Regions from separate parts of the Blautia sp. ZXY-1-C6 genome, predicted to be linked through region 3. Evidence: riboswitches for the same ligand, from Rfam matches in the RefSeq annotation. Region 3 holds a riboswitch; each other region holds the start of a gene.

Region 1 (10,098 bases), on a different contig from region 3:
ATGTAACTTTCTCACAATATTTGTGCAATAATGCCGAAAAACCAGGTGCAAAATTATGCACTAATATTGTTATATTTATGACAATATTTCCAGCTTTTCAAACAATTCCGAGAGTTTTCCCGGCATCCCGTCAACTAAAATTTTCGCCAGTCCCTCCGGTGCACATTCCAACTCTCCCAGTACCCATTTTACAGTCATATAAATAGAACTCTGGCAGTACATTTCCAGAATACAATGTATAGTCTCATCCGGGATTCTTCCTGTTTTCTCACGGATCAGATTCTCATAGAAGTCCAGAATCAGTTCAAAATCATGCTGGCGCAGACTGTTCTGACTGTCATATTTAAATGCTGCTGCAAAGAAAACATGCTCTTCCTGAATATAGGTAAACTTCTTTACCAGAGCATCATAAACAGTTTTCCCCATTCCCATATGCTCAAAGGATTTCGCCAGAAGCTTATCAAAATACCAGTTGATCAGGTCAAATTTGTCCATAAAATTCCGATAGAAAGTCTGCCTCGTAACACCACAATTCTCTGTAATCTGTTTTACTGTGATGTTATCTACAGACATCGTTTTCATACATTCCTTCATTGACCGCGCAAGACGGTATTTCGTTTTCTCACCCTTACCTGCTTCATTTATCATATCCATACAAATTCCTCTCACAGATAAAACTTCGTGTGTTCATTATATCAATTTCTTCCTTGTATTTCCAGATAGTTTCTTCCTGAAATTCGTATTTTAAGGAGCATATTTTAGTTATTGTTCACACACCACTATTCCGCGAGGTGTTTTGGCATGAATATGCCAAAATCCCGAGACATACAAGCCAAAATTCCATTGCCGCAGGCAATCTGGAATGAATTTTGGCTACGTTACTGTGAACGGAGTGAACAGTAATATATTTTATTTTGATTTTTCTGTTTTTATTTACTTCAAAATGTTATAATCGTAAAAGATAAAAAGTAAATAATCCGCTTTAAGAAGGGAGACATTCTTATGGATTTAATAAAAGAAGCACTTTCCATGGGTTTCGCAGATGCGGCGATCATGGATACAAAGGATCTGGTATTTGTGCCGGAATACAGACAGTTCTGCGAGGACAATCTCTGTGGAAATTACAACCTGGTTCCTGCATGTCCGCCTGCCTGCGGTACTGTAGAAGAAATGCAGGCAAAAGCATTGAAATATGAAAAGGCACTGGTTCTCCAGACTGTTCTGAAAGATCCAATTATGGATCCGGCTCTTTTCAAGCAGGCGAAACATGCACAGAATATTCTTACGGAACAGCTTGCCAGACAGATGCAGGAAGCAGGAAAAGAAGATATCCTGATCATGAGCGCAGGACCGTATAAGAATTGTTCCTGTATGTCCGCCTACAGTGTAGATGCACAGAAAATGGCTGATGCAGTAGGTATGGTCTGCTGGGCAGATGATTCAGATGTGAGATTCTTTACACAAATCCTGTTTCATAAAGACTGAGCATTACGCAAAAGAGACTGTCGCACCGGAAAATTCCTGATGTGACAGCCTCTTTTTCATTTTTATATCTTTTGTTCTTCCACATAAAAGCATGCCACTGCATGTCCGGGAGCAATCTCTTTCAGCTTCGGCATCTCTGCCTTACATCTGTCTGTGCAATGCTCACAGCGGTTCTGGAAAGGACAACCCTTGGGTACATCCAGAGGACTTGGTGCTTCACTCTCGATACTTTGGATCTTCTGGCTGGGATCCATGTGGATAGAGAATTGCGCACCCAGGAGTGCCTGTGTATACGGATGCACTGCATGCTCTGTAACATCTTCACCGGGAATAACCTCTACGATATTTCCCAGATACATGACAGCAATCTGATGGGCAAAAGAGCGGATCAGCGCCAGGTCATGGCAGATGAAAAGCATGCTGATATTTTTTTCTTTCTGAAGGCGTACCAGAAGCTCGATCACAGACTCCTGCACAGAAACATCCAGCGCAGAAGTCGCCTCATCGCAAACCAGGATCTCCGGTTCCAGTGAAAGCGCTCTTGCAATACTGATTCTCTGTCTCTGTCCGCCACTCATGTTGTGAGGATAACGATCTACGAAATCTCCCGGCAGCTCTACCATTTCCAGCAGTTCTCTTGCTTTGGCTTCTTTCTCGCTTTTCTTTAATTTTCCGAAGTTGATCAGCGGCTCTGTAAGGATATCCACAATCTTCATCTTCGGATCAAAGGATGCCAGCGGATCCTGGAAAACCATCTGCATATTCTGGCGGTTTAACCATGTTTCCTTTTTGGAAAGGTCAGCAAGGTTTTTGCCATGATACAGAATCTCACCGCTGGTAGGCTTGTCAAGGGAAATAACCATCCTTACGAATGTGGATTTACCACATCCGCTCTCTCCTACAATTCCTAATGTCTTGCCCTTATAGACATTCAGGTTAATGTCATTGCAGGCTGTCAGTGTCCGTCCATGAGAGGCCGGAAACTGTTTTACAATGTGCTTTGCACTGAGTACGATATCTGATTCCTTAAACAAAACGGCGTCCCTCCATTTCCGGTACTGCTGCCAGAAGCTTCTTTGTATAATCACTGGTCGGATGATTCATGACCTCATCCCTTGTTCCCTGATCCACCACTTTGCCGTTCTGCATAACGATCAGCTGGTCTGCCATGTAAGCAGCTACACCAATGTTATGGGTTACGATGATGATGCCTGTGTGGAAATCGTCACGCAGTTCCATCATCTGACGGACGATCTGCGCCTGTGTGGTCACATCCAGTGCACTGGTTGGTTCGTCTGCCAGAAGCAGTTCAGGATTAAAGGTCATTGCCATGGCAATACCCACACGCTGACGCATACCACCGGAAAGCTGATGAGGATAACTGTTCATAATATTCTCTGCTTCCGGGAGACGCATTTTCTCCAGCATGCTTACTCCTTTTTTCCACGCTTCATCTTTTGACACTTTTGAATGAGTACAGATGTATTCCACGAACTGGCTTCCAATCTTACGGATCGGATTCAGGGTTCCGCCGCAGTCCTGGAAGATCATGGATATACGTGTTCCTCTTAACTGTCTCCATTCATCCTTGGTATTGGTCAGCAGGGATTTTCCGTTAAAGAGGATATCTCCCTGTGTTACCTTACCGCCCCCGGCAAGTGCGCCGAGGACAGCTCTGATAACAGTGGTTTTTCCACTTCCACTCTCACCTACAACACTGATGATCTCGCCCTTCTTCATGTTCAGGTTGAAATGCTCGATAGTAGGTGCCTGCTTTCCATACCGGACTGAGAGATCCTTTATTTCAAGCATAAATAACGCTCCTTCTTACTTGTTGCTGTGTTTTTTGGATTATATCTGTGTCCATCTTTTCTGATATCCCGATGAACAGACATAATCCGTGCAGTCTCATTCAGAAATTAATATCTCTGAATATAATTACTCAGCAAGTGTGATGTCTTTTGTCAGCCAGTAGTAATCCATCGGATACATCTTCACGCCTGTGACTCTCTTGTTGGAGAACAGATAAGTTGTCTCATATCCGAAGAATACAGTTGCTGCATCATCCATGATATCCTGCTGGATCTTGATGATCAGGTCTTTTCTTTCTTCTTCGTCAAATGTTCCTGCAAGCTCATCAAGAAGTTCATCTACTTCCGGATTGTTGTATCCTGCTGTGTTGTTTGCAGATTTGCTGTACCAGTTCTCTCTTAAATAGTTCTCCGGATCTCCTGTATTAGCTACAAGTACGTTCCAGATAAGAAGGTCATACTGACCGGAATCTCTCATGTCGAGAAGTGTTTCATAGCTTACTGTATTCAGGTTTACATTGATACCAATCTCTTTCAGGCTGGCCTGTGCTGCCTGTGCGTAAACACCAAGCTCTGCACGGCTTGTATAGATAACGAAATCAAGTGTCAGAGGATCTCCGTCCGGTGTTTCCACGAATCCGTCACCGTCTGTATCTTTGTATCCTGCTTCCTCAAGGATTGCTTTCGCACCTTCCGGATCATAGCTGTTCTCATCGTTCAGATCATCAAATCCGAAGTCAAGTGTGGGAGGTACCGGCGCTTTACCTGCTGTAGCTCCACCCTCAAGAAGAACGTCACAGTATGTCTGTTTGTCAAGTCCGCGCAGAAGTGCCTGACGAAGCGCTTTATCGCTGAGTGCACGGCCTTCACTCTGGTTCATGAATGCATATGTGGAACGCAGGGACTGAAGCTCCTGGATCTCATAATTGTCATTTCCTTCAAACTCAATAAGGTTCTCTGTCTTTAAGTTATAAGCAATATCGATCTCGCCTGTCTGAAGAGCCATGGAACGTGTTGTCTGATCATCTACACATTTCAGTGTAACCTTATCCAGCGGCACCTCTCCATCCCAGTAATTCTCATTTTTTGTAACTACACAGGAATCTGTAGGGCTGAAAGATTCTACCTTATATGGTCCTGTACAGATCGGTCCTTCCATTGCAAATGTAGAATCATCTACGTTTGTATCTACGATCAGGAATAATGGGTCTGCAAGGCTTCCTGCCATGTTTGCGTTTGCTCTGTTTAAGTGGAAGATCAGGTTCTGTCCGTCTACTTCCATGCTGTCCAGATCAAAGAACTCCGGTACTCGGTCACTCTTGTCAACTGTACGCTGAATAGATGCCATTACCATCTCCGGTGTCATATCATCACCATTGGAGAATTTAACGCCTTCACGAATCTTGAATGTCCATGTTTTTCCGTCTTCGCTGTTCTCCCAGCTTTCTGCCAGACAAGGAACGATCTCACCTTCTTCATCGAATTTGGTAAGGCACTCACCGATAGCATAACGGGAAACAACCCAGCTGAAGTACTGCTCTGTAGGCTCCAGAGTATCAGCAAAGCTTGTTACACCGATTGTGATCTCTTTTGCATCTGCTGCGTGAGTTACGGTTGCCATGGAAAATGTCATTGTACATGCAAGTGCTACTGCTAAAACTTTTTTAAATAATGTATTCTTCATATATTCCTCCTGAAATATTTAGGTAAGTGGTGAAGTCCACGGTTCAGTACGGAAGCCGCAGAACTCTTTGTTTTTATTTTCTTATTTTATATTTTCTTACTCCTGTCTTGGGTCAAGAACGTCACGGATGCTGTCACCAAGCATGTTGAAGATAACTACGCAGATTACAATCGCGATACCTGGGTAGATCATCAGCCATGGTGCTTTTGCCATGTAAGTTCTTCCCTCGTTCAGCATCAGTCCCCATTCCGGTGTCGGCGCTGTAGCACCAAAACCAAGGAAGGATAAGGATGCCAGTTCCAGCATCATGGTTCCGATATCTGCTGCTGCAGTTACTACCATCTGAGTAACCATGTTCGGAAGAACATGTACAAGCAGGATCTTCCATGTCCTGGTTCCGTTTACGACTGCTGCTTCAATATAAAGGTTCTTCTTTACTCTCAGTACCATGCTTCGTGCAAGACGGGCATATTTGGTCCAACTTACCGCTGCAATGGAGATAACGGCATTCACAAGGTTTGGTCCCAGCATACCGGCGATTGCGATTGCAAGCACCAGACCGGGGAAAGAGATCATCATATCTGCGATACGCATGATCACACCGTCCACGATTCCTCCGAAGTATCCGGCGATCACTCCAAGAAATGTACCGATCACAAAGATAACTGCCACCAGACATAAGGTCATAATCAGAGAAGTTCTGGTTCCAAAAATAACTCGTGATAACAGATCACGTCCCAGCTTATCTGTCCCAAAGGGATGTGCAGAACTTGGAGCCTGAAGTGATTCCAGCATCACTGCATCCAGCGGGTCGTAGGGTGCGATCTGTGGGGCAAACACAGCCACACCGACTACGACCAACGCCAGTATCGAAAAAAGGGTAAACTGCTTATTTTCTTTAAATACTTTCGCTAACTTCAATTATCTATCCTCCTTAAGTCTTGGATCCAGATAAGTATAGGACAGATCCACAAGCAGATTGATACACATATACAGAATAGCGATCCACAGTACATATCCCTGAACCAACGGATAATCACGGCAGGAGATTGCTTTGACTGCCATATTTCCCATACCCGGCCAGTTGTAGATAATCTCAACGACTGCAGTACCGCCAAGAAGACTTCCCAGGGAAAGTCCAAGCAGAGTTACCAACGGAAGCATTACATTTGGAAGAACATGTCTCCATAAAATCACACGCTCCTTAATACCTCTCATACGTGCACCTGTTACATAATCCTGATGAAGTTCCTCCAGAACCGCACTTCTTACCTGTCTGGTATATTTTGCAGACATGGCAAGAGCCAACGTAAGTGCCGGCAGGACCATCGCTTTGAAATCAGTGCTTCCTCCTGCTACATTCACCCAGCGAAGCTGTACACCGAAAATACTCAGTAAGATCAGGCCAAGCCAGAAGCTTGGTACGGATACCCCGATAAAAGTAATTCCTCTTACAAAGTAATCCGGGAATTTGTTCTGATACACTGCTGCCAGGATTCCCAGCGGAATGGAAATCACGATCATCATAAGCAGTGCCAGCAGAGACATCTTCAGGGTTGGCCAGAAACAGGATACAAGTTTCTGTACCACCGGCATCTTAAAGGAATAGGACTGTCCCATATCTCCGGTGAGTACACCCTTCAGCCAGGTTCCATACTGTACAAGAAAGGGCTGGTCAAGTCCCAGCTCATGCCTTGTCTGTTCCAGAAGCTCTGGTGTGGGAAGATTACCGCACTCTGTCAGCATGATCTCAGCCGGATCACCAGGAGACAGATAAGTCAGTCCAAAGGTCAGAAAACTGATACCAAACAGGACGATCAGAATCTGCAGAAATCTTTTCCCGATTTGTTTTTTCGTCAAAATAATCTCCTTCCTACATCTTTCGTGAATTAAACCAATACCGGAAATGTTTCTGATTACTTTTACTCAGTAACATGGGGAATCCCCCCATAGGGGTTAATTTTCAGGCAAAAAAATAGCCCGCAATATGAAAACATCATACATACGGACACAAAATGACATGAAAAAATTATGCTTCCTATCTACCGTAAGAATCATTCCTATCCCAATTGCAAGCAGTTCTCCTGACTTAAGTTCATCACTTCGAAATCGCCTTCCCGGACCAACTTTAAAATCACATGGTCCAGTGACATTTTTCATTCCGAAGCTCCCTCTTACAGTGACGGGATCGTACCGGACTTACACCGGTTTCTCTATTAATCCTTGCGGAACTTACAACGACTGGTTCAAAACCAATAAATGTTATTTAATTTTTACTATAATATTATAGAATAGTTTTTTTTACTTTGTCCAGTAATTAGCAAAAAAAATCAGATTGTATTCAAAAACATACAATCCGATTTTTTTATTCCTTTTACTGTAACAGATAAACGAATCATTTTTATTCTTCAATATTATTTGCTAAAAAGATAATTTTTCCCTTCGTTATAAGTTCCCTTCATTGAAAGTCGAACAGCTAATTTCCCAGTCATCGGATCTTCAATACCTATACTGATCTTATATTTCTTTCCGGCCAGTGAGATCATCTTTTTTACCTGCATTCTTGTTTTTGTCTGTAAAGTTTCTTCCGGCAGAAGTGATTTTAACGAAATGTCAACCGCTTCTTTTTCAAGACTATTTCCATCCTCATCTTCTACCAGAACCCATACAGGCCAGTCTTCATAAAATGCTGCAACTCCATCATTCTTCCATTTAAGATTCAGGCTGACATACCCCGGCATCTGAATAAGGCTTGCTTGCGAAATCCACAAACGATATCCCATGCTTCCTAAAACTTTCCTATAACCGTTTTCATAAGTTTTATCCGCTACTTTCGGTCCAAGAAAAGTAGTATGTGCTTTCTTTATCAGATTTATTGTCTGATCCAGATTTGTGTCAAGCAACTCTTTCATTGTAATTGAACTTGTAAACTCACCTCCGGAAGGAAACTTTTTCCAGAAATCTTTCATTGCGGATAACCCTTTTTTCTCATGAGTCTGGTCAAACTCACCGCCTTCATTAATCCAACGAAACCATTCCTCTGTGCTCTCTGGCTGTCCGGTCATATCGTTGTAGAGACCTGTTCCATAATGTTCTCCCTCACTAAAAGGTCTTCTCATCAGTATCATGGAATCAGGGAAGGCCTCTGTCCATGGAATCATATAACGTTCTCTTACAGATTCTTCTGGCAGACTCTGTATTCCTGCGGAAATATTTACATGCCATTCTCCCCAGTGCCCCAGACTTCCAAGTTCGATATAACTGACCAGTCCATCTCTGCCAAAATGCTCTCCAAGTGCATTAACTGCCCTTTTGTGATATTGTATCATCTGTTCATTATTATAATCAGGAGCATATCCCTTTCCATACTCCATATCATACCAGGTTCCCGCATGATCAGTTTTGTCATATAGCCATTGTGGAATGTCCATATGCTTTTCCTCCCCGGGAATATCACACACAAACCTCAGTACCAGGTGTTTCCCTTCTTCTCTCCATCTGTCAGTCTGATTTTCTCTTTCGATTTTCTCCCAGTCATATTTTCCTTCCTCCGGTTCCAGTTCAGCCCAGGTAATATCCATATACAGTAAAGATATATCCTCTCCTATTGTTTCTTCCCAGGCACAAGGTGCATATCCCATTAATGGATTTCCAAAAATTTCTTCTGTTTTTTCATATATCTGAGTTTTTCTTCCAAATACCATCCATACTCCTGCTGCTATAATAACTAAAAGTCCAAAACCCAACAGAACCAGATATCGTTTCTGACTTTTAGCCATGATATTCTCCATTATACTGAATCAATGTAACATCTTCCACTCCACCGATATCCCGGATTTTTTCCATAAACTCCATATCATTCTGTCTGCAATATATTTCAACTGCCATTTCTGTTTTTTCATTGCGCATAGTTTTTGATTTTACGAAATATTTTCTTTTTCCAAAACAGCGGATAATTTCATCTCCCGCCTGAGTTCCCTGATAATGAATCACTGCAATATAAATTCTTCCATTTTGTTGTTTGTGATAAAACAGGGTGATCATCAGAATGATAATCACAGCTGTCAACAGAGTTAATGCATACATACCTGCACCGGCTGTAATCCCCGATGTGATTGCCCAGAACAGATACAGAAGATCCATCGGATCTTTAATTGCTGTACGAAAACGTACAATAGACAATGCACCAACCATACCAAGAGAAATCACAATATTGCTGCTGATTGCAAGTGTTACCATACAGGTAAGCACTGTCATTCCCACAAGTGTAACTGCAAAACTTCTGGAGAAAATAACTCCAACATAAAATTTCTGATAAACCAGATAAATCACACTTCCCAAAATCAAAGCCACTGCCAGAGCAGCCAATATCTTAGGTATATCATACTGACTGAACATTCCTGATTCCAGTACAGATTTTTTTATCATATCCTGTACACTCATCTTATCATCCTCCCCTGTGTATCATACCAATACTCAAATCCATTCATGTACCGCGTTTTTTCATAACACAGTACATATTTGGAAACTGCTGTAAATTCTTCTGCCTGCGGCGGCAGAAGATTTCTCAGAATCTGAGGCAGCAGCTCCGTAAATTTCACTTCCATGATCAGTTTTCCCGGTTCCAGTACAGATAAAGCCGGAAGCGTACTGTCGAAAATATCATAGCTTCCAACAGCAGCTCTGACATCTGTATCAAATGTGATCCTGACTGTTCCCTCATCCATGATCCATGGTTCTCTCTCATAATCTACGATTGTTCTCGGCCGCATCATATTACTCATACATTCTGTGTAAAATTCCCTGCAAAGATTATACGGACTTTTCAGAAGAAATTCATACTCGCCGGAAAGAATTTTTTGCACCTCATCTTTTGTCAGCGGAGCATCTTCTTTATAAATATAACTGCCGAACTTCTTTTTTCTCTCCAGCTTGATACTTTCAGCACTATAATTATAAATTCGTATCCTGTATTTCTTCCTCATAAGAACGCCGCTTTCCTTTTCTTCATATGCACTGTTCCAGTAATCATCAAAATACAGGCTCCGTATCAGATATCCTCCATTTTCTGCATGAGGATCCAGTTTCATAAGTGGCTTCATCCGAAGATTCAGGACT
Region 2 (10,633 bases), on a different contig from region 3:
CCATAAGGCAGAACTGCTGATTCTGGATGAGCCCACAGTTGGTCTGGATGTGATTGCCAGGGATGAGGTGCTGAACATGCTGAGAGAATATATGGAAGAAAATGAAAGCAGTTCTATTCTGATCAGTTCGCATATTTCATCAGATCTGGAGAGTCTTTGTGACGATTTTTATATGATCCATGCCGGAAAAATTATCCTTCATGAGGATACAGATGTACTGCTGTCAGATTATGCAGTTCTTAAAGTTTCAGAAGAAGAGTACGAAAAACTGGATCAGCAATACCTTATTAAGATCCGGAAAGAAGCTTATGGATACAGGTGTCTGACAAACCAGAAACAATTTTATATGGAAAATTATCCGGATGTTGTAATTGAGAATGGAAAGATTGATGATCTGGTAGTGATGATGGAGGAACAGGTATGAAGGGATTATTTGTAAAGGATATAGAACTGATGAAACAGCAGAAACAGTTTTTTATCCTGGTTGTTGTAATGGGAGTCATCCTGAATCTGGCAGGAAGCGGGAGCGTCAGTTTTGCTACAGGATATTTTACGATTGTCACAGCAATTTTTGCCATTACGACTATAAGTTATGATGAGTTTGATAATGGTCTTGCGTTTCTTATGACCTTGCCGGTTACCAGAAAACAGTATGTGGCGGAAAAATATCTGCTGGGAGCAGGGCTTACGGCTGTAGCGTGGGGAATTGCAACGATAACGGGAGTAATCTGCAAAGGTGTGGCAGAACTTCAGGGGTGTCTGAGTGAGACTATCATTGGCAGCCTGATATACATTCCACTGGCACTTCTTATGCTGGCGGTATCGCTCCCGCTTGTAATACATTTTGGAGCGGAAAAAGGACGTTATATTGCAATGGTCATGTGGGCTATTATATTTGCCGTAGTTTATATTCTGATAAAAACAATGGGACTTTCAGCAGACGCAGTCGATGCATGGCTGAATGGACTGAACCGGGGAATGGTATTGGCCGGAGTTGTATTATTTACAGTAATTGTATATATGGGGTCTTTTTGGATTGGTGTCCGGCTTATGGAGAAGAAAGAATTCTGATGTGTCTCGAATATAGTTGTAATTATAAAAGCAGTGTGCTAAAATTGTATCAGCGTAATTGAATAAGCTGTTAAGTGAACATTATCATATGCAGATTTTGTGTATGATAATGTGAGAGGGAATCAGGTGAAATGCCTGAACGGTTGCGGCCACTGTATACAGAAAAAAGCGGGATTGTAATATGTCATTGCATAAATATGTGAGAAGGCGGAATCCGGCTGCCAGAGAGTATCTGGAAATATTTCTGATACAACATTCATGAACTGCTGAAGCATGGATGTTGTATCAGTTTTTATTTTGTGGAAACTTTCTGTGATCTGTGAGTCAGGAAACCTGCCTGACAGTGTAAAGAAGGAGCTTCCGTAAAAAGTATCCGTTATTTTTATCACTTCTATTTTACTTTTTCTGAAGTCCCATCTTTTCGGTTACACGAACAGGTAAATAACATATACGAAAAGAGAGGAAGTCAAATGAAAAACAGGTATTTATCCACAAGAATCATGGCAATTATGATGGCAGCAGCTATGGCAGTTTCCGCAGCTCCGGCAGCTTTTGCAGCAGAGAGAGCAGACTCTGAGACAATCAAAGAGGACAATCAGCCGGCAGCAGATGCAGACTCTGATACACAGGAAGATGCAGACGCACAGGATTCAGCAGATGCAGATAAGACAGCAGACGCAGAAGGTACAAAGACAGAATATCCTCTGACCATCACAACCTATGATTATGATGGAAATGAAATCGAAACAACCTATGAAAAGGCACCGGAGAAAGTTCTTGCTGTATATCAGGGAAGCATTGAAACCATGCTTGCACTTGGCCTGGAAGACCGTCTGGTAGCTACTGCAGGTCTTGACAATGAAGTTCCGGATGAACTTAAAGATGCATTTTCAAAAACAAATTATCTTGATGAATTTACCCCATCCCTTGAGACTGTAACGATGTTGGAGCCAGACATGATCTTATCCTGGAGCTCCCTGTTTTCTGATAAAAATCTCGGAAATGTAACAGACTGGATCGATAAAGGCTGCAACACTTATTACAACACAAACACACGCCCTGACGGAGACAGAACTCTGGAAAATGAATTTACAGACATCTTAAATCTTGGAAAGATTTTTGATGTACAGGACAAAGCACAGGCAATCGTAGATGATGCAAAGGCAGTGATCGATAAAACTCTTACAGCAACAGCAGATGTAGAAGAGAAACCAAGCGTAATGGTTCTGGAACCTCTTGGAGAAGATATCACAAACTATGGTGCAAAGAGCCTTGGTGGAGATATGGTAACACAACTGGGTGCGACTCTGGCAAACCCGGATGCTTCTACAGCAGGAAAAGAAGATATCATTGCAGCAAACCCTGATGTGATTTTTGTTGTATACATGCCATATGCAGGTGATGATCCGGAAACTGTAAAAGAAAGCCAGCTTGCCGTTATCAAGGATGACGAAGCACTTCAGAGCCTTGACGCTGTAAAGAACGGTCGTGTTTATCCGATCATGCTCAGTGAAATGTACGCAAGTGCAACACGTACACAGGATGGTATTGAAACTTTCGCAAAAGGATTATATCCGGATGTGAATCTTGACTGATTGAGGACATAACAGTGAAAGAACAGGTTTCACAGACAAAAAAAGGCAGTGTGCTCAGGACATCCATGTATGTGGCAGTTCTTATCGGGCTTGCGGCATTTTTGATTTTTTCCATTCTTGCAGCAATCACTTTTGGAAATGCAGATCTGTCACTGAAAGATGTTTACAGTGTCATTGCATATAAATTGTTTCATATCAAAAGCCTGTCCGCCTATGCAGAAGGCGCAGTTCACGATGTTGTGTGGCTGATCCGGCTGCCCAGAGTCCTGCTGGCTCTGGCAGTTGGAATGGCTCTTTCCGTCTGTGGCGTAGTTATGCAGGCGATTGTCCAGAACCCACTGGCAGATCCGTATGTACTTGGTATTTCATCCGGTGCATCCCTTGGTGCAACACTGGCGATCATGCTTGGAGTTGGTGGATTTCTCGGTGGAAACTCAGTTGGTGTTCCTGCATTTATTGGTGCAATGGTCACTTCTTTTGCAGTAATTGCCATTGCAAACATGGGCGGAAAAGCTACTTCTGCTAAACTGATCCTTGCCGGAATGGCCGTCAGTGCGGTATGTTCTGCTTTTTCCAATTTTGTTATCTATATCACCAATGACAAAAATGCAGCAACAGAAGTAATGAAGTGGACGATGGGAAGCCTTGCAGGCGCAAGCTGGAGCAGAGTAGGTGTAATGCTTCCTGTTACATTGATCTGTGTAATTATTTTCTGGACGCAATATCGTAATTTGAATCTGATGCTGTTAGGAGATGATGTATCGATCACACTGGGAACTGATTTGCACAGGCTGAGAACTTTTTATTTGATCGTTGCTTCTGTAATGATCGGGTTTGCAGTATATTGTGCAGGTGTGATCGGCTTTGTAGGACTTGTGATCCCTCATGTGATCAGAATCCTTTTTGGAACAGACCACAGAAGATTATTGCCATTAAGTGCACTGCTTGGTGCATCGTTCTTGATCTGGTGTGATGTGGCATGTCGTGTGATCCTGAAGAATTCTGAGATGCCGATCGGTGTGTTGGTATCCATTATCGGTGCTCCGTGCTTTATTTATCTGCTTGTGCGGAAATCCTATGGATTTGGAGGTAGTAAGTAATGAAGATCACTACAGAAGATATTCAGGTCGGATTTCACGCCAGACAGATACTGAAGGGAATTTCCATAGAGTCAAAGGATAAGGAACTGGTAGGGATCATCGGACCAAACGGAAGCGGAAAATCTACATTATTAAAATGCATCTACCGTATCCTGAAGCCAGATGCAGGTGCCGTTTATCTGGACGGCGAAGAACTCCATTCCATGAGCGTAAAAAGCTCCGCCAGAAAAATGGCAGTTGTGGCACAGCACAATTACTACAACTTTGATTTTACCGTACGGGAAGTCGTGTTGATGGGACGTGCACCTCATAAGAAAGCATTGGAACGGGATAATGCAAAAGATTACCGGATTGTTGAAGAAGCACTGAAAACGGTACAGATGGATGCATTTGCGGATCGCACATTTTCTACGCTGTCAGGTGGAGAGCAGCAGAGGGTTATTCTGGCAAGAGCACTTGCACAGCAGACACCTGCACTGATCCTTGATGAGCCGACTAACCATCTGGATATCACACATCAGATCATGCTGATGGAACTGGTAAAGAAACTTAACGTAACTGTAATATCAGCTATCCATGACCTGAATATTGCGGCGGCATATTGTGACAAGATTTATGTATTGAAAGATGGTGTGCTGGAGGGGTATGGAACTCCACAGGAAGTACTCACTTCGGAGCTGATTAAAAGGATTTACCAGGTAGATTCGGAAGTGGTAAATGACAGCCGCGGGAAGATGCATATTTTATTTTTATAATATGAGTATTGACAGGCCAGAGTCAGGAAAATTTTTGACTCTGGCCTGCTATATATGGAGAAAAAAGATGAATAAAATAGGAATTTTGACGTGTATTCATTCTAATAATGTATGCGCCAGAGTTGGATGCCTGGCAGCATTTCAGAACAGAACTGATTTCTTTCAGGATTATCCGGAAGATACCTGTCTGGCAGCAATGATGACCTGTAACGGATGCAAAGGCGCCAACCCGATAGAACCCATAGAAGACAAAGGAATCCTGGAAAAGATAGACAGACTGGTCAGTGAAAAAATCAGTACCATCCACGTTGGTGTCTGTCGTCTCCCGGATGGAAAGCATGAATGTCCAAGGATGACACAGATTTGCAATATGATAGAAGAACGTGGAATCAAAGTAGTCAGAGGGACACATAAGGAATAAAAAAGTTCCCATACGTTACTGTTCACTCCGTTCACAGTAACGTAGCCAAAATTCATTCCAGATTGCCTGCGGCAATGGAATTTTGGCTTGTATGTCTCGGGATTTTGACATATTCATGCCAAAACACCTCGCGGGACAGTGGCGTGTGAACAGTAACTTCCATACAATTTATAAAATAAAAAGAATATAAAATGCCTTGAAAATAAGAGTAAGTAATGCTAACATAAGTATAAAGCATATTTCTCTTATATTTCAAGGCATTTTTGCCGTCTGATTATTCTAATCTCAATTCAGAAATCCATGCTTTTAATTCCAGTTAATTATGAAAAGCAGGAGCTGAGAAGTGATAAGAATAGCACAAAATGTTCTTTGGCTCCTGCGGAAAACAGGAGGTATTGCCAATGGCAAAAAGAAAGAACAAAAAAATTATTGTGAAAAGAAACCGATTGAAAGGCAACACAGCAACTGCAAACCGTAAGTACAAAGATACAGTCTTCCGTATGCTGTTTTCAGACAGAAAGAATCTGTTGTCGCTGTATAATGCAATCAATGAAACTTCTTATACAGATGTTGCTCAATTAGAGATTGTGACACTTGAAAACGCAATCTATATGGGAATGAAGAATGATCTGGCGTTTATTATAAATACGAATCTGTTTCTGTATGAACATCAGTCTACGTATAACCCGAACATGCCTTTGAGAGACTTATTCTACATTTCCAGCGAATATCAGAAAATGGTGGATTGGAAGTCCTTGTATACCTCAACAAGACTGAGAATACCCACACCGAATTTTATCGTATTTTATAATGGAACAGAGAAAAAAGAAGATAGGTGGGTAGATTATCTGTCAGAATCGTATGAAAATATGTCAGGAGAACCAAATCTTGAACTAAAGGTCATCACATTAAATATCAATGTAGGGCATAATAAAAAACTAATGGAAGAATGCCGGACACTAAGAGAATATGCTCAGTATGTTGACAAAGTACGCAGATATTCTAATGAAATGGAACTGAATACGGCAGTAGAACGTGCAGTGAGCGAAAGCATCCAGGAGGGAATTCTCAAAGAATTTCTGCAAAAGAATCGAGCGGAGGTAGTTGCTATGAGTATATTTGAATACAATGAGGAAGAGGAAAAAAGGAAACTCAGGAAAGCTGAGTATGAAGCTGGTATGGCAGAAGGAGTAATGAAAACTAAAAAGGAAACAGCAATTTCATTGGCTGAAATGGGATTATCTGTGCAGCAGATTGCTCAGGGAGTAAAAGTAGAAGAAAAGACTGTACATAAGTGGCTGAATGAAAAAAAGAATATGAAAACCACATATTAAAAATAATGGAAGCGGAGTCCACATTAACTGTAAATGTGGGCTCTTTTGGACTAAATGAACACATAAAAACACAACCCTATTGGATTTATCTATATCAGTATGTTAAAATAATTAATTGATAAAGGATTTTAACAGATGAAGCGATAAAAGAATAACTACTGATTTTATAAAGAAAAAGGAGTTTTTAAATATACTATGGAGAAACTTGTTATTGGTATCCTTGCCCACGTAGATGCAGGTAAGACTACGTTGTCGGAGGGGATTTTATATTTAACGGGAAAAATCCGTAAGCTGGGGCGTGTGGATCATAAGGATGCTTATTTGGACACTTATAACCTGGAGAGGGAGCGTGGAATCACGATTTTTTCCAAGCAGGCGGAGTTTGAATTGGGAAACAGGGGGATAACTTTGCTGGATACGCCGGGGCATGTGGATTTCTCAGCGGAAATGGAGAGGACACTGCAGGTTCTGGATTATGCCATCCTTGTAATCAATGGAGCGGATGGTGTGCAGGGACATACCATGACCTTATGGAGACTTCTGGCAAGATACCAGATCCCGACGTTCCTGTTTATCAATAAAATGGATCAGGACGGAACAGATAAAGAGAAACTTCTGGCAGAATTAAAGAAGCGATTAAGTGATAATTGCGTTGATTTCACCTGGGAAAACACAAGTGGAATGGAAAATAGTACTGACGAAACAGCAGAAAAAGCAGAAGATGAAATATCAGATCTGCAGTCTCAGTTTCTGGAAGATATTTCCGTCTGCGATGAGGAACTGCTTGAAAAATACCTGGAAACAGAGGAAATATCAACATCAGATATCCGAAAAGTAATCAAAGAGCGAAAACTTTTCCCATGTTTCTTCGGCTCTGCGCTGAAAATGACAGGTGTAGAAGAATTTCTCCATGGGCTGGAAAAATACTGTGAGACACCGGTATATCTTTCAGAGTTTGGTGCAAAAGTATTCAAGATTGCCAGAGACGATCAGGGCAACCGTTTAAGCTATATGAAAATCACCGGAGGAAACCTGAAGGTAAAGGAACTTCTCACAGATACAGAGAAAGCGGATCAGATCCGTATCTATTCCGGTGTGAAATTTGAGCTTGCAAAGGAGGCTCCTGCAGGAACCATCTGTGCAGTAACCGGTCTTTCCCGGACACATCCGGGACAGGGTTTTGGGATTGAACGGGAATCCGAGATGCCGGTTCTGGAACCTGTATTAAATTACAGGATTCTGCTTCCCGAGGACTGTGATGTTCACCAGATGCTTAAGAAACTCAAAGAGCTGGAAGAGGAGGAACCGGAGCTTCACATTGTATGGAATGAACAGCTTGGAGAAATCCATGCCATGCTGATGGGTGAGGTTCAGATTGAGATATTAAAGCATCTGATCTGGGAGCGTTTTCATGTGGCAGTAGAGTTTGGCACAGGAAATATCGTATATAAAGAAACAATCGCAGAGCCGGTAGAAGGTGTAGGTCATTTTGAGCCGCTGCGTCATTATGCAGAAGTACACTTGCTTCTGGAACCGGGAGAGCCGGGAAGCGGACTGCAGTTTTTTACTGCATGCAGTGAGGATGTGTTGGACCGTAACTGGCAGCGACTGATCCTGACTCATCTGGAAGAAAGGGAGCACCCGGGAGTACTGACCGGTTCTCCGATTACGGATATGCAGATTACGCTGATCACAGGGCGAGCCCATCTGAAACACACAGAGGGCGGCGATTTCCGGCAGGCAACGTACCGGGCTGTGCGTCAGGGATTAAAGAAAGCAAAAAGCGTTCTGCTTGAGCCATATTATGAGTTCAGACTTGAGATTCCGGGAGATATGATCGGGCGTGCCATGACTGACATTCAGAAAATGAATGGAACCTTCCAGCAGCCGGAAGCAGATGAGGATGACATGATGGTGTTGAAGGGGAGTGCACCTGTATCAATGATGCGAGATTATCAGACACAGGTAACTTCCTATACAAAGGGACGTGGCAGATTATTCTGTTCGCTGAAAGGATATGCCCCATGTCAGAATCAGGATGAGATTGTAGAGGAGTTTGGATATGATTCCGAACGTGATCTGGACAATCCCACAGGTTCTGTATTCTGTGCTCATGGAGCCGGATTTGTGGTGCCATGGTATGAAGTAGAGGATTATATGCACTTAGAAGGGATTGACGAGTCTGAACTGGGGAATGCCATACCGGATAGTGAAGAAAGTATAGCAGGAAACAGGAACAGTAACAATCAGACAGATTCAGGTTATCGTCCACCCAGGAATGCCGGCGTAGGAAGCTATGAGGATGAAGAAGAGCTGAAAGCCATTTTCGAGCGCACATTCGGACCGGTCAAGCGTTACAAAGAACCACAGTTTAAGAGAACATTTTCTGCAAAATCTGACAGCGGCAGCTATTACCGCAACAGTTTTTCTGCTAAGAAGAAAGAAAAAGAATATCTCCTTGTAGATGGCTATAACATCATCTATGCCTGGGAAGATTTAAAAGAGCTGGCAGATGCAAACCTCCATGCAGCACAGACAAAATTGATGGATATTCTGAGCAACTATCAGGGCTTTAAGAAATGTACGTTAATTCTTGTATTTGATGCTTACAAGATAGAGGGCCATGCAGAGGAAGTGATCACCTATCATAACATTCATGTAGTCTACACCAAAGAAGCTGAGACAGCGGATCAGTACATTGAGAAAACGGTCCATAAGATTGGCCGGGAAAATCAGGTAACGGTAGCAACATCCGATGGACTGGAGCAGATCATCATCATGGGACAGGGTGCCCACCGTATGTCAGCCAGAGGTCTTCGGGACGAAATAAAAGCTACAGAAAATCAGATCCGCCAGCAATGGCATGAGAAACGTCAGAGCAGTAAAAATTATCTGATCGACAATATTTCTGATGAAATGGCACAATATATGAAAGAGAAACGACTTGGAAAACAGTAAAAGGGAGATGTAGTCATGAAAGAAAAGCTTACACAGAAGGATGTTGAGAAAATCCAGCAGGAGATTGACCATCGCAAGCTGGTTGTACGAAAAGAGGCAATCGAAGCTGTAAAAGAAGCAAGAGCCCAGGGGGATCTGAGTGAGAACTTTGAGTATTATGCGGCAAAGAAGCACAAAAACCAGAATGAAAGCCGCATCCGCTACCTTGAGAATATGCTGAAAACAGCAACCATTGTTTCTGATGATTCCAAAGACGATGAAGTTGGAATGGATGATATTGTAGAGGTATATTTCGAGGAAGACGATGAGATTGAGAAATACAAACTGGTTACTTCCATAAGAGGAAACTCCATGGAAAACCGCATCAGCATTGAATCTCCCATTGGTATGGCTCTGAAAGGTCACAAGGTTGGAGACAGAGTGGAAGTAAAGGTAAATGATAACTACAGTTATTTCCTGGAAATCCGTTCTATTGATAAGACTGGTTCCGAGGATGAAGAAATCCGCGGATTCTGATAATAATACTGTCGAAATACAGGATCCGGATTGATAAAAGAACTATTGTAAGAGATGAACACCGGTTAGTGTCATATCTCCTGCAATGGTTCTTTTTATTTTTATATCAAAAATACGGATGGATTTATGGGAACCTTACACAGAATGAATATGATGACTGGAAATTTTACATGGATTTAACATTCTCATGGGGATGATTTTACAAAGCATGGTTATGATGGGAAACAAGTTAAATAACCGTATACTTATGAAAAGGGAAAAGGAGAATAATCATGGATTTATTCAGTATATTAACATTGATCGGAGGCCTTGCATTATTTTTGTATGGTATGAATGCAATGGGAGATGGTCTTGCGAAGGTTTCCGGCGGAAAGCTGGAGAAGATTCTTGAAAATCTTACTTCAAATCCGATAAAAGCAGTGCTTTTGGGAGCAGGAGTAACAGCAGTGATCCAGTCATCTTCAGCTACGACTGTTATGGTAGTAGGTTTTGTAAATTCAGGGATCATGAAATTATCACAGGCAGTAGGAGTGATCATGGGTGCCAATATCGGTACTACGATCACCTCCTGGATCTTAAGCCTGACAGGAATACAGAGTGATAATTTTATTATTCAGATGTTTAAACCAACATCATTTTCCCCTGTGCTTGCGATCATTGGTGTGATCTTCATTCTGTTTATCAATGATTCAAAGAAAAAAGATATCGGAACAATTTTTATTGGTTTTGCAATCCTGATGTACGGTATGGATATGATGAGTTCTGCTGTAAAACCACTTGCAGAAGTGCCGGAATTTACAAACCTGTTACTTAAATTCTCAAATCCGTTGTTAGGCGTTGTAGCAGGTGCCCTTCTTACTGCAGTGATCCAGTCCTCTTCTGC
Region 3 (10,633 bases):
GGTTGTAGCTGCTGATATTGCAGTGAAAAGTGCAAATGTGGAGATTGGTTTCATGGATCGCTTCAGCGGATCATTGATCCTTACGGGAGGTCTGACGGAAGTTCAGACTGCAGTGGAAGAAGTGGTGAAATTTTTTAGAGAGGTGCTTGGCTTTAAGACTTGTGCAGTTCACAAAAGTTAAAACATACGAAAAGTCAGTTATTCTGTACCGATGGTGCTTATGTAACTGTCGGAATAGCTGAGAGAAGTGAAAGGGACAGACATTAAATATGAAGAAAATATTTCTGATGGGCAGAAGTGAAGCAGGTAAGACTTCATTAACGCAGGCATTAAAAGGCGAAAAACTTCATTATGTAAAAACGCAGTATACGAATACGGATGATGATACCATTGATTCGCCGGGAGAGTATGCAGAGTCCAAGCATTTCAGCGTAGGGCTGGCCTGTTTTTCTTTTGAAGCAGATGTGGTGGCAATGGTACAGTCAGCAGATGAACCTTTCAGTTTGTTTGGCTATGGCAGTAATGCATTTATTCTGAGACCACTGATAGGAATCATTACGAAAATAGATTCTCCTTATGCGAATGTTCCAATGGTGCGTCAGTGGATGCTGAATGCAGGATGTGAAAGAATTTTTCTGGTAAACAATGTGACCGGAGAGGGGATTGATGAGCTGAGAGCGTTTTTGAATGAGGATGTTCCAAAGCTGAGTCTGGAAGAAGCAAAATTCAGACAGAGTCTTGGTCTGAATGAATGGGATCCGCTGCCGGAAGGTGTGGAATATTGAAAAATATATTGATAAATAGTTGACAAGCTTGTTGCAGGGTGTTATTATAATGACAGTATAATTCCATACAGAACATATTAAGTGCTGATACTGTGAGAAAGAACAGTACAGAAAGAGGGAATCAGGTGAGAAACCTGAGCGATCCGGTCACTGTAACAGAGGAGCAAATCTCAGAATGTCCATTGTGCCATAGCATGAGAAGGAGAGAGGAGCGATGAGCCTGGAGCCAGGAAACCTGCTTGGTATGGCGAGGTTAAACTTCCGTGTAAAGTGTAACAACCAACTCCGTTGAATCCGCAGCTTCGGAGTGTTGTCTGCTTTTATCTGAAGGCAGACATTTTTTATGGAATGCGCCTGTTCTTTATGAATTATACATGATTAAATGGCAGGCGATACTACTTCGGATTTATTCGTTCCCTCCGCGCACTCATGAACGGATTTTTTTCTACCCCGGGGTAGCATCGCTCCCTCTTATTAATTTTAAATGTATGATCTGTGAAAAATACTGTAATGAATTTTCAATGCTTTGTTATGTGAAGAGAAATTGATAATTTATTAGAGTATTTTTTTATTTCGTCCTCTGATGGGTGGGATTGATGGAGACTGAGAAAACGGAATTATTCTGGAAAGATAAAAACTTGCAACAGGAGAGGAGAGGTAGCAATGGAGAAACCTTATTGGGAAGGGAAAGAATATTCTTATTTCAGCCATAAGAAATGTGAATTTTTTCCGTGTCATAAGAATGCAGATCCGGATGATTTTAACTGTCTGTTCTGTTATTGCCCGCTATATGCCCTGGGTGAGAAATGCGGTGGGAATTTCCGGTATACGGAAAAGGGAATTAAAGACTGCACAAACTGTATGCTTCCGCATAAGCGAAAAAACTATGGATATGTCACAGGAAAATACCAGGAACTGGCTGATATGATGAAAAGAGCAAAGGAAAGTATCAGCAAATAAGAGGAGAATGCGTCGCTGCTTAGAACGGAGTGAACAGTAACAATGTGTCAGATTAGCACAAATAAGAAAGAACGATTTTCATTGTAATACAATGCTTGTTCTGCTAGAATAAGGATAGCAAAAGAGAAGAGTCTGTAAGATTTTCAAGTCTGTTCTGAGTTAGTATATAAAGCATTTCACACACATTTTCCACACTTTTCACATGCACAGAAGAAAATGCATCACAGGCATTTGACGTCTTTTCCTGGCGACATTTTCTTGTCGGCAGAGCTCTGCATTTCTACATAGAGCCGTCGGAAAACAGGGAAAATTTACTGTTTTCCGACGGTTTTTGTCATTGATCATGGTTGAAAAACAAAAAAGATACTGATATAATGATATTATATTTACGCAAGGGAGTTAACTACTACATGAAAAAAAGAAATACAGCGATACGCGCATTGTCAGTTTTTCTGGCTTATGCAATGGTTTGTACATCGGTACCCGCTGCGGGTCAGGAAATGTTTGGATCCGGAGTCAACAGAGAGACAGAAGAAAATACATCAGATCTGAAAGAATTTCAAAGTTCACAGGCAGATGAATTTGGAACAGATACGGGATCGGATGCAGAATTGTTCGGAAGCGATGATGCAAAACAGGAGTTTCAGGATGGAGAAAACTCAGAAGAGGGTACAGACGGAATCAGGTATATTAAGGGCCGTCCGTTGACGGAAGAGGAAAGAAAGGAAGAACTGGAACCCTTTAAAAATTTAAAACCTTTGGATCCGGGAATTGAAGTGGAGAGTGATCTGACATCAGTTTATGCTGCATATGGAAACAGGGAGGCTGCATTTCCATCTTCCTATGATGCCAGAAAGGAAGGATTAGTTACGCCCGTAAAGAATCAGAATCCATTTGGAACCTGCTGGGCTTTTGGTATGGCAGCAATCATGGAGACTTCGCTTCTGGCACAGAACAAAGGAACCTACGATCTGTCAGAAGAACATTTATCATATTTTTTCTCCAACAGACAGAATGATCCTCTTGGAAATACCCCTGATGATAAGAATTATGTACTGGGAAATTATCACGTGATAGGAGGTAATGATCACCTGGCGGCGATTTATCTCAGTACATGGTCGGGAATGACCACAGAGGCCGATGTACCATTTCCTACGGATTCTTTGCATCAGAATGATCTGACTGTACAGATTCCGGAAAGTAAGGCTTATAATTCTGCAGCATATCTGAAAAATGCATCTGTTTCCAAATACAGTGAGGAACGTATGAAAGAAATGCTGCTGAATGACCATGCAGTATCCATTATGCTTTATATGAAGGAAAGTTATGCAAATCCGGACACAGCTGCATATTGTTATCCTGTTGGAAAATCAAATTCGACTGTAATTAATCATATTGTGACAGTGGTCGGATGGGATGATACGTATTCAAAGGATAATTTCCTTCCTGTTTCCAATGTAACATCTGATGGTGCGTGGATCATCAAAAACAGTTGGGGGGAGAAGAAAGGAGACGGAGGATATTACTATCTTTCTTATCAGGATCCCAATATCAGTAAACTTGTAAGTGCAGAGGCAGTGGCTGCTTTGGATCAAAAGTATAGGAATAATTATTTTTATGATGGTTCTTCAGCACTTTCAGTGATTCCGATACAGGCGGGACAGTCAGTAGCAGCAGTTTATGAGACAACTGCAGGAAAGGGAAAAGCAGAAGTCCTAGGGGAGGTTAATCTTGTTACAAACAGTGACAATGCCTGTTACAAAATTCAGATATACACCGATCTGACAGATCCATATGACCCGGAAAGCGGGACCGCTGCATATGCTGCTCCATATGAGTTTGAACAGCCAATCGCAGGTGTACAGACTATCAGTGTGCCAGAGGTGGTTTTGAAACAGGGAAGCAGATATTCTGTTGTGATCACAAACAGTGGGATTGACAAAATCAGCTTTGGAGTGGAAGCAAAGTCCAGTTATGGAAACTGGTTTACCTGTACGGCGGGGATAGAAACAGGGCAGACATTCTATAAGAGTGCATCGGAAACGGCCAGGTGGACAGATGGAAAGACGAAAAACTGGACGGCAAGGATCAAGGCACATACAAGGACCCTGAATCAGTCATGGGTGCCGGATACACCGGTATTTCAGGTGAAGGCATATAATTCCGGATACAACCTTATTTCATGGAAAAAAGTTTCCGGAGCTACAGGATATTATGTGTACAGAAAACCTGCAGCAGGTGGGAAGTGGTCCCAAATTGCAGATGTCGGGACATCGGAATTAAAATATAAAGATAGTAAGGTTACGGCTAATGCATCATACCGTTATACAGTAAAAGCATATTATGAAGCATCCGGAAAAAGATATTCAGGTAAATATAAAACCGGCGATGTGATTAAAGCAGCACCTGCAGTGCAGAAGGTTACTTCTGTGAAATCTGAGAAAAATGGAATCCGTATCCGGTGGAAGCCTCAGAAAAAATGTGACGGCTATTATATTTACAGAAAGAAAAAAGGTGGTTCCTATCAATTGATAAAGAAAATTTCCAATGGAAATAGTTCTTCTTATCTGGACAAAAAAGCACAAAAAGGTGTATCATACTATTATGCGGTAAAAGCATATGTTAAAGAGCCATATGGAAATACATACAGCAAATATAAAAGTTCATCTGCTGTAAAAAGAAAATAAGAAATGAAGGAAAGAGATTATGAAGAGAAGGTTTGGAGGAACAGTAATAGCAATGGTACTGTGCTTTATTCTGACAGTGGTTTCTGTTTATGCGGATGATGGAAAGGGTCAGAATCCGGATTATGTAACAGATTATTATATGATCGTACAGAGTACACAGGGCGGGGTAGATATTTATGATGAAGCAGACACTCAGAGTGTTAAACTGAATGACAGCAAGATCCCAAATGGAACTGCCATTCACGTTCTGGGTGAGAAGAATGGAGTAGACAATAAAAAATGGGCATATACACAGTACCATGGAATGAACGGATATGTTCCTATGAATGATCTGGATCCGGCTTCCAGAGAAGAAGCTGCCAATGAGGAATATCGTACTTTCGGAGGCAAAGATGTGGATTTCGAAGTAAAGGTTCATGGAAACGATGGAAACGTATCGGTTTATAACGGACCTGGAGAGAAATTTGATCAGGTTTCAGGAACAGAGGGAATCGCAGATGGGACAACTGTACATATTTTTCAGTATGTTCAGGGAGAAGACGGAACAAACTGGGGGAAAACAGACACAGATGGTGTGACACAGGGATGGCTGAATCTTGATCGTGATACAGATTACGTAAATGAAAATGTATCCGCAGATGCACCGGAGGCTACAGGCACATCAGGAAATGTTCCGGTGGCTGCTGTTACACCAACACCGGAAGCAACTCCAACTCCGAAAGCCACACCAACACCAGAGGTAACACCTACAGAAAAAGTGACACCGACACCGGAGGCAACACCTACAGAAGAAGCAACGCCAACACCGGAAGAAACAGAGAAGCCTGCTTCGACAGAAGACAAGGAATCCGATGATAAGCAGAGTCAGAAAACATCAGGAAAGAATGTAAAAGCAGATTCAGGAATGAAGAATCCTGTAATCTGGATTAGTGGTATCGGGATTATTGTTATCATAATTTTACTTATTTATTTCCTGAAGAAGAAAAAGTAAGAGTTAAAATCATTAAAGAATGCCGTCGACGGCAGAGAACAGTTACAAAATAAACAGTGGAACTAAAAGAGCAGCGCATCGGATGATGCAGCTGCTCTTTTTAGAAAATGTGTGTGTATAATTGAGACGTTATGAGGAAACCTCAAATCAGTCTTAATTAACAAAAACTATTAATGTGTGTGCATATATAGTCTACAATTTTTTTGCAATTTAATCAAGATGGAATTTTATAGAACGTGATATATTTGTTACTGTTCACACACCACTATCCCGCGAGGTGTTTTGGCATGAATATGCCAAAAATGCCGAGACATACAAGCCAAAATTCCATTGCCGCAGGCAATCTGGAATGAATTTTGGCTATGTTACTGAGAACGGAGTGAACAGTAACATATATTTTTGAGGAAAGAGGCTATTCAGACTTTTTACTTGCGTAACTCTGGCGGGAAACGTATAATAGGAAAAAGCAATACTCGAGGGTGAGGAAAAGAGGATGAAGATAACAGAAGAACTGTTAAATGAGATGAAAATTAAGGATGAGAACTTTTCTGACGGTCTGATCAAGCCGGACGGCGATTACGTAAGAATACCCAGAGGACATCTTCATGGAATGATGGAATTGCTTCCATGGACAGAGAACGAAATCTGGAAAATGATCCCGGATGATGATTCTCCGCTGTTCTGGCTGATTGAGAAGACAGGATGCGTTCTTACGGATTATAATAATTCTATTGGCATGAAGATGACACCTGCTCAGCAGACTGTGTTTGATATGATGCGAAAACATGGGGTTCTTACAGATGATTATTACGATCTGACGAAACAGAGGGAGAAAGTCAAGAGAAGCCAGAGAACAAAAAGAGAACAGGAAACAATAGTTAAGTGTATATGAATATATGGGAGTGCAGCGATGGAAAAGCATGCTCATTAAAGGCATCCGATGCAGAAAAAACAATATACGATATTAAAAAGCAGCATATCAGAGTTATGGATCATAACCTGATATGCTGCTTTTGACGTGTCTGAAGAAAAATGAAATGTCAATCATAAAAACAAAACAAAAACAACCAGAACGGAAGAAAAAACAAATAAAAAACAACATAAAAGTTCAGGATATACGTGTTGATTTGTGTTGACTTTGCGATAGCCATAAGGTATAATGAATCTATATGAAAACATGGAGGATATTGCTGTCAGAATGATACCGGAATGTATTGGGGTCTGGTATGGGTGCAGCTTTTATTCATGAGAAAGGAGTAACATGGAAAAATTTCAAACATCAGATATTCCCAAGTCTCCCAGAATTCAGAAACTGGTAGATGCATTGTATGAACATATGCCGGTGATCGAATCAGCCAGAGCAAAGCTGATCACAGAATCTTATAAGGAAACAGAAGGAGAACCGATCATCACACGCAGAGCAAAGGCTTTTGCGCATATTCTTCATAATATTCCGATCATTATCCGTGACAATGAATTGATTGTCGGAAGCAGTACGATTGCGCCGAGGGGATGTCAGACATTTCCGGAGTTCTCTTATGAGTGGCTGGAAGCTGAACTGGATACAGTTGCGACCAGAACTGCGGATCCTTTTGAGATTGCTGAGGAGACCAAAGCCGAACTTAAGGAGGCAGATAAGTACTGGAAAGGGAAAACAACCAGTGAACTTGCAACTTCCTATATGGCACCGGAAGCAATCAAGGCAATTGAACACAATATTTTTACACCTGGAAATTATTTTTACAATGGTGTAGGACATGTAACAGTTAAATACTGGGAAGTACTGGAAATCGGTTTTGAGGGAATCATGGAGAAGGCTCAGAAAGAGCTGGATGGATGCAGTGTCGGTGACGGTAATTATGCAAGAAAGTCTCACTTCCTTGAGGCAGTGATTTTAAGCTGTAAGGCGGTGATCGATTATGCAGGCAGATATGCAAAACTTGCGCAGGAAATGGCGGCACAGACAAGTGATCCGGTAAGAAAACAGGAACTTTTTGTTATCGCAGAGAACTGCAGCAGGGTACCGGCAAAGGGTGCACAGAATTTCTATGAGGCATGTCAGTCATTCTGGTTTGTACAGCAGCTTCTTCAGATGGAATCCAGTGGACATTCTATTTCACCGGGGCGCTTTGATCAGTATATGTATCCATATTATAAGAAGGATATGGAAGCAGGAACTATTACCCGAGAGTTCGCACAGGAATTGATGGATTGCATCTGGGTTAAATTAAATGACCTGAATAAATGTCGTGATGCGGCTTCAGCGGAAGGATTTGCAGGATATAGCCTTTTCCAGAATCTGATCGCGGGTGGTCAGAATAAAGAGGGAGAGGATGTAACTAACGATCTTTCTGTTATGTGTATTCAGGCATCCATGCATGTGCATCTTCCGGCTCCATCACTTTCTGTGAGAGTATGGAATGGTTCTCCGCATGAATTCCTGATAAAGGCAGCCGAGCTTACGAGAACAGGAATCGGACTTCCTGCATATTACAATGATGAGGTGATTATTCCGGCACTGCAGAACAGAGGCTTATCCCTGGAGGATGCCAGAGAGTACAATATCATCGGATGTGTGGAACCGCAGAAAGCCGGTAAGACAGAAGGGTGGCATGATGCCGCATTCTTTAATATGTGCAGACCTCTGGAACTTGTTTTTTCGAATGGTATGGATAAAGGTGAGATGGTGGGAATCCCTACCGGCGATGTCACTCAGATGAAGACCTTTGATGAATTCTTTGACGCATATAAGAAACAGATGGAATACTGCATTTCCCTGCTGGTGAATGCAGATAATGCTATTGATGTAGCTCATGCGGAACGCTGTCCGTTACCATTCCTTTCCTGTATGATAGATGACTGTCTGAAAGAAGGCAAGTCTGTCCAGGAAGGTGGAGCTGTTTACAACTTTACAGGTCCTCAGGGATTTGGAATCGCCAATATGGCAGATGGACTTTTTGCAATCCGCAAACTGGTCTATGAGGATAAGAAAGTATCTATGAAAGAACTTAAGGAAGCTCTTGCATGGAACTATGATAAAGGACTGGATGCGCAGTCCGCCGGTGATATGACAGAGATGATCATGAAGGCAATGCAGAAAGCAGGCAGAAATGTGGATGCTTCCACTGCAGAAGGACTTCTGAAAACTTTCATGGGGATGAAACCGGGTGAACAGAAGACACAGAGATTCAAAGAAATCCACGATATGATCGATGAAGTTCCGAAATTTGGAAATGATATTCCGGAAGTTGATTATTTTGCAAGAGAAGTTGCCTATACATATTCCAAACCGCTTCAGAAGTATAACAATCCAAGAGGCGGAAAGTTCCAGGCAGGTCTGTATCCTGTATCTGCAAATGTACCGCTGGGCGGACAGACAGGAGCGACGCCGGATGGAAGATATGCACACACACCTGTTGCAGACGGCGTTTCGCCATCTGCGGGCAAGGATGTAAAGGGACCTACGGCAGCGGCAACTTCCGTATCCAGACTGGATCATTTTATTGTATCCAACGGAACACTCTTTAATCAGAAATTTCACCCATCCGCACTTTCAGGAAGAGAGGGACTGGAGAAATTCGTTGCACTGATCCGCGGATACTTTGACCAGAAGGGAATGCACATGCAGTTTAATGTAGTTGACAGGCAGACACTGCTGGATGCACAGGAACATCCTGAGAAATATAAACATCTGGTAGTACGCGTGGCAGGCTACAGTGCACTGTTTACGACACTTTCCCGTTCCCTTCAGGATGATATCATCCGTCGTACAGAACAGGGCTTCTGATTCAGATGTTTTTTGAAGGAAGTAAAAGTGACAGGCAGAGGATGTATGGATAACAGAATAAGAAAGGAAAAGCATGGACTATTTGGATACAAAGGGCAGAGTGTTTGATGTCCAGAAATATTCTATTCATGATGGACCGGGTATAAGGACAATCGTATTTCTGAAAGGTTGTGTCCTGCGGTGCAAATGGTGCTGCAATCCGGAATCTCAGGAATATAAGATCCAGACAATGAAAGTGCAGGGAGAAGACAAGGTCATCGGACGTGATGTGACAGTCAGGGAGATGATTGAAGAAGTTGAGAAAGACAGGGTATACTATTACCGCTCGGGCGGAGGTATGACTCTTTCCGGCGGAGAATGTCTCTGTCAGCCGGAATTTGCAGGAGCACTTCTGAGAGCTGCCAAAGAGAGAGGGATTTCTACTGCGATCGAGAGTATGGCATGTGCAAAATGGGAGACGATTGAGACAATCTTACCGTATCTGGATACTTATTTAATGGATATTAAACATACAAATCCTGCGAAACATAAAGAATTTACAGGACGTTCCAATGAACTAATGATGGAAAATGCCAGAAAAGTGGCGCTTTCCGGTAAAACCAGGCTGGTAATCCGTGTACCGGTGATACCCACATTTAATGATACAGTGGAGGAAATCCAGGGGATTGCAAGGTTTGCAGACACACTTCCCGGAGTGGACAAGATTCATCTTCTTCCGTATCACAGACTTGGACAGGATAAATATGAGGGACTTGGCAGACCATATCTGATGGGAAATGTGGAACCACCGTCCAAAGAACATATGGAAACATTAAAAAAGGCAGTACATGCGGTCTGCGGTCTGGACTGTCAGATCGGTGGATGAGGTATTTTTTGCATCTGATACGATTATTGGAATAAAAAAAGAAAAAAACAAACAAACAAAAACAACACAATAAAACCCGTAAAAACAACATAAAACAACGGAAATGTATTGACTTTTTATGACCGATAGTGTAAAATCACAGGTAGAAACGTCAAAAAATATATCAATGCCTTAAGGAGGAAAATGAGCATGGTAAACGAATATGAAATCAAAAAACAGATCTGCGACATCGGAAGAAGAATCTACAGCCGCAACATGGTAGCTGCAAACGATGGTAACATCTCTGTAAAACTGAACGACAACGAATTTCTTTGCACACCTACAGGTGTATCCAAAGGTTTTATGACACCGGAGTATATCTGTAAAGTAGACAGAGAGGGAAATGTGATCCAGGCTAACCCGGGATTCAAACCATCCTCTGAAATCAAAATGCATATGAGAGTTTATGAGAAGAGACCGGACGTAGGTTCTGTTGTGCATGCTCATCCGATTTATGCAACATCTTTTGCAATTGCAGGTATTCCGCTGACACAGCCGATCATGCCTGAAGCAGTTATC

The links. Region 3 has a riboswitch for cobalamin ahead of AC075J_RS06130 (cysteine-rich small domain-containing protein). Riboswitches for the same ligand answer to the same signal wherever they lie in the genome.
Region 1: linked by a shared signal. The riboswitch ahead of nikB (nickel ABC transporter permease) and the one ahead of AC075J_RS06130 (cysteine-rich small domain-containing protein) in region 3 are both predicted to bind cobalamin.
Region 2: linked by a shared signal. The riboswitch ahead of AC075J_RS10415 (ABC transporter substrate-binding protein) and the one ahead of AC075J_RS06130 (cysteine-rich small domain-containing protein) in region 3 are both predicted to bind cobalamin.

What each region holds. Positions count from the first base shown of each region.
Region 1 is NZ_JBWJVQ010000173.1:16,547-26,644, forward strand. Features, by position in the region: gene AC075J_RS09045 (TetR/AcrR family transcriptional regulator) at 76-648, opposite strand; gene AC075J_RS09050 (DUF2284 domain-containing protein) at 1,003-1,485, shown strand; gene AC075J_RS09055 (ABC transporter ATP-binding protein) at 1,548-2,519, opposite strand; gene AC075J_RS09060 (ABC transporter ATP-binding protein) at 2,512-3,297, opposite strand; gene AC075J_RS09065 (ABC transporter substrate-binding protein) at 3,424-4,980, opposite strand; gene nikC (nickel transporter permease) at 5,077-5,901, opposite strand; gene nikB (nickel ABC transporter permease) at 5,902-6,840, opposite strand; cobalamin riboswitch at 7,038-7,231, opposite strand; gene AC075J_RS09080 (DUF4832 domain-containing protein) at 7,395-8,759, opposite strand; gene AC075J_RS09085 (DUF4956 domain-containing protein) at 8,752-9,423, opposite strand; gene AC075J_RS09090 (polyphosphate polymerase domain-containing protein) at 9,420-10,098, opposite strand, start outside.
Region 2 is NZ_JBWJVQ010000186.1:5,167-15,799, forward strand. Features, by position in the region: gene AC075J_RS10405 (ABC transporter ATP-binding protein) at 1-424, shown strand, start outside; gene AC075J_RS10410 (ABC-2 transporter permease) at 421-1,071, shown strand; cobalamin riboswitch at 1,147-1,426, shown strand; gene AC075J_RS10415 (ABC transporter substrate-binding protein) at 1,542-2,666, shown strand; gene AC075J_RS10420 (FecCD family ABC transporter permease) at 2,681-3,766, shown strand; gene AC075J_RS10425 (ABC transporter ATP-binding protein) at 3,766-4,521, shown strand; gene AC075J_RS10430 (CGGC domain-containing protein) at 4,589-4,942, shown strand; gene AC075J_RS10435 (RpnC/YadD family protein) at 5,344-6,276, shown strand; gene AC075J_RS10440 (translation factor GTPase family protein) at 6,472-9,234, shown strand; gene greA (transcription elongation factor GreA) at 9,250-9,750, shown strand; gene AC075J_RS10450 (Na/Pi cotransporter family protein) at 10,023-10,633, shown strand, end outside.
Region 3 is NZ_JBWJVQ010000147.1:197-10,829, forward strand. Features, by position in the region: partial or broken gene AC075J_RS06120 (BMC domain-containing protein) at 1-181, shown strand, start outside; gene AC075J_RS06125 (EutP/PduV family microcompartment system protein) at 270-785, shown strand; cobalamin riboswitch at 848-1,042, shown strand; gene AC075J_RS06130 (cysteine-rich small domain-containing protein) at 1,449-1,745, shown strand; gene AC075J_RS06135 (C1 family peptidase) at 2,156-4,432, shown strand; gene AC075J_RS06140 (hypothetical protein) at 4,452-5,423, shown strand; gene AC075J_RS06145 (hypothetical protein) at 5,917-6,315, shown strand; gene AC075J_RS06150 (glycyl radical protein) at 6,685-9,210, shown strand; gene AC075J_RS06155 (glycyl-radical enzyme activating protein) at 9,284-10,075, shown strand; gene AC075J_RS06160 (class II aldolase/adducin family protein) at 10,265-10,633, shown strand, end outside.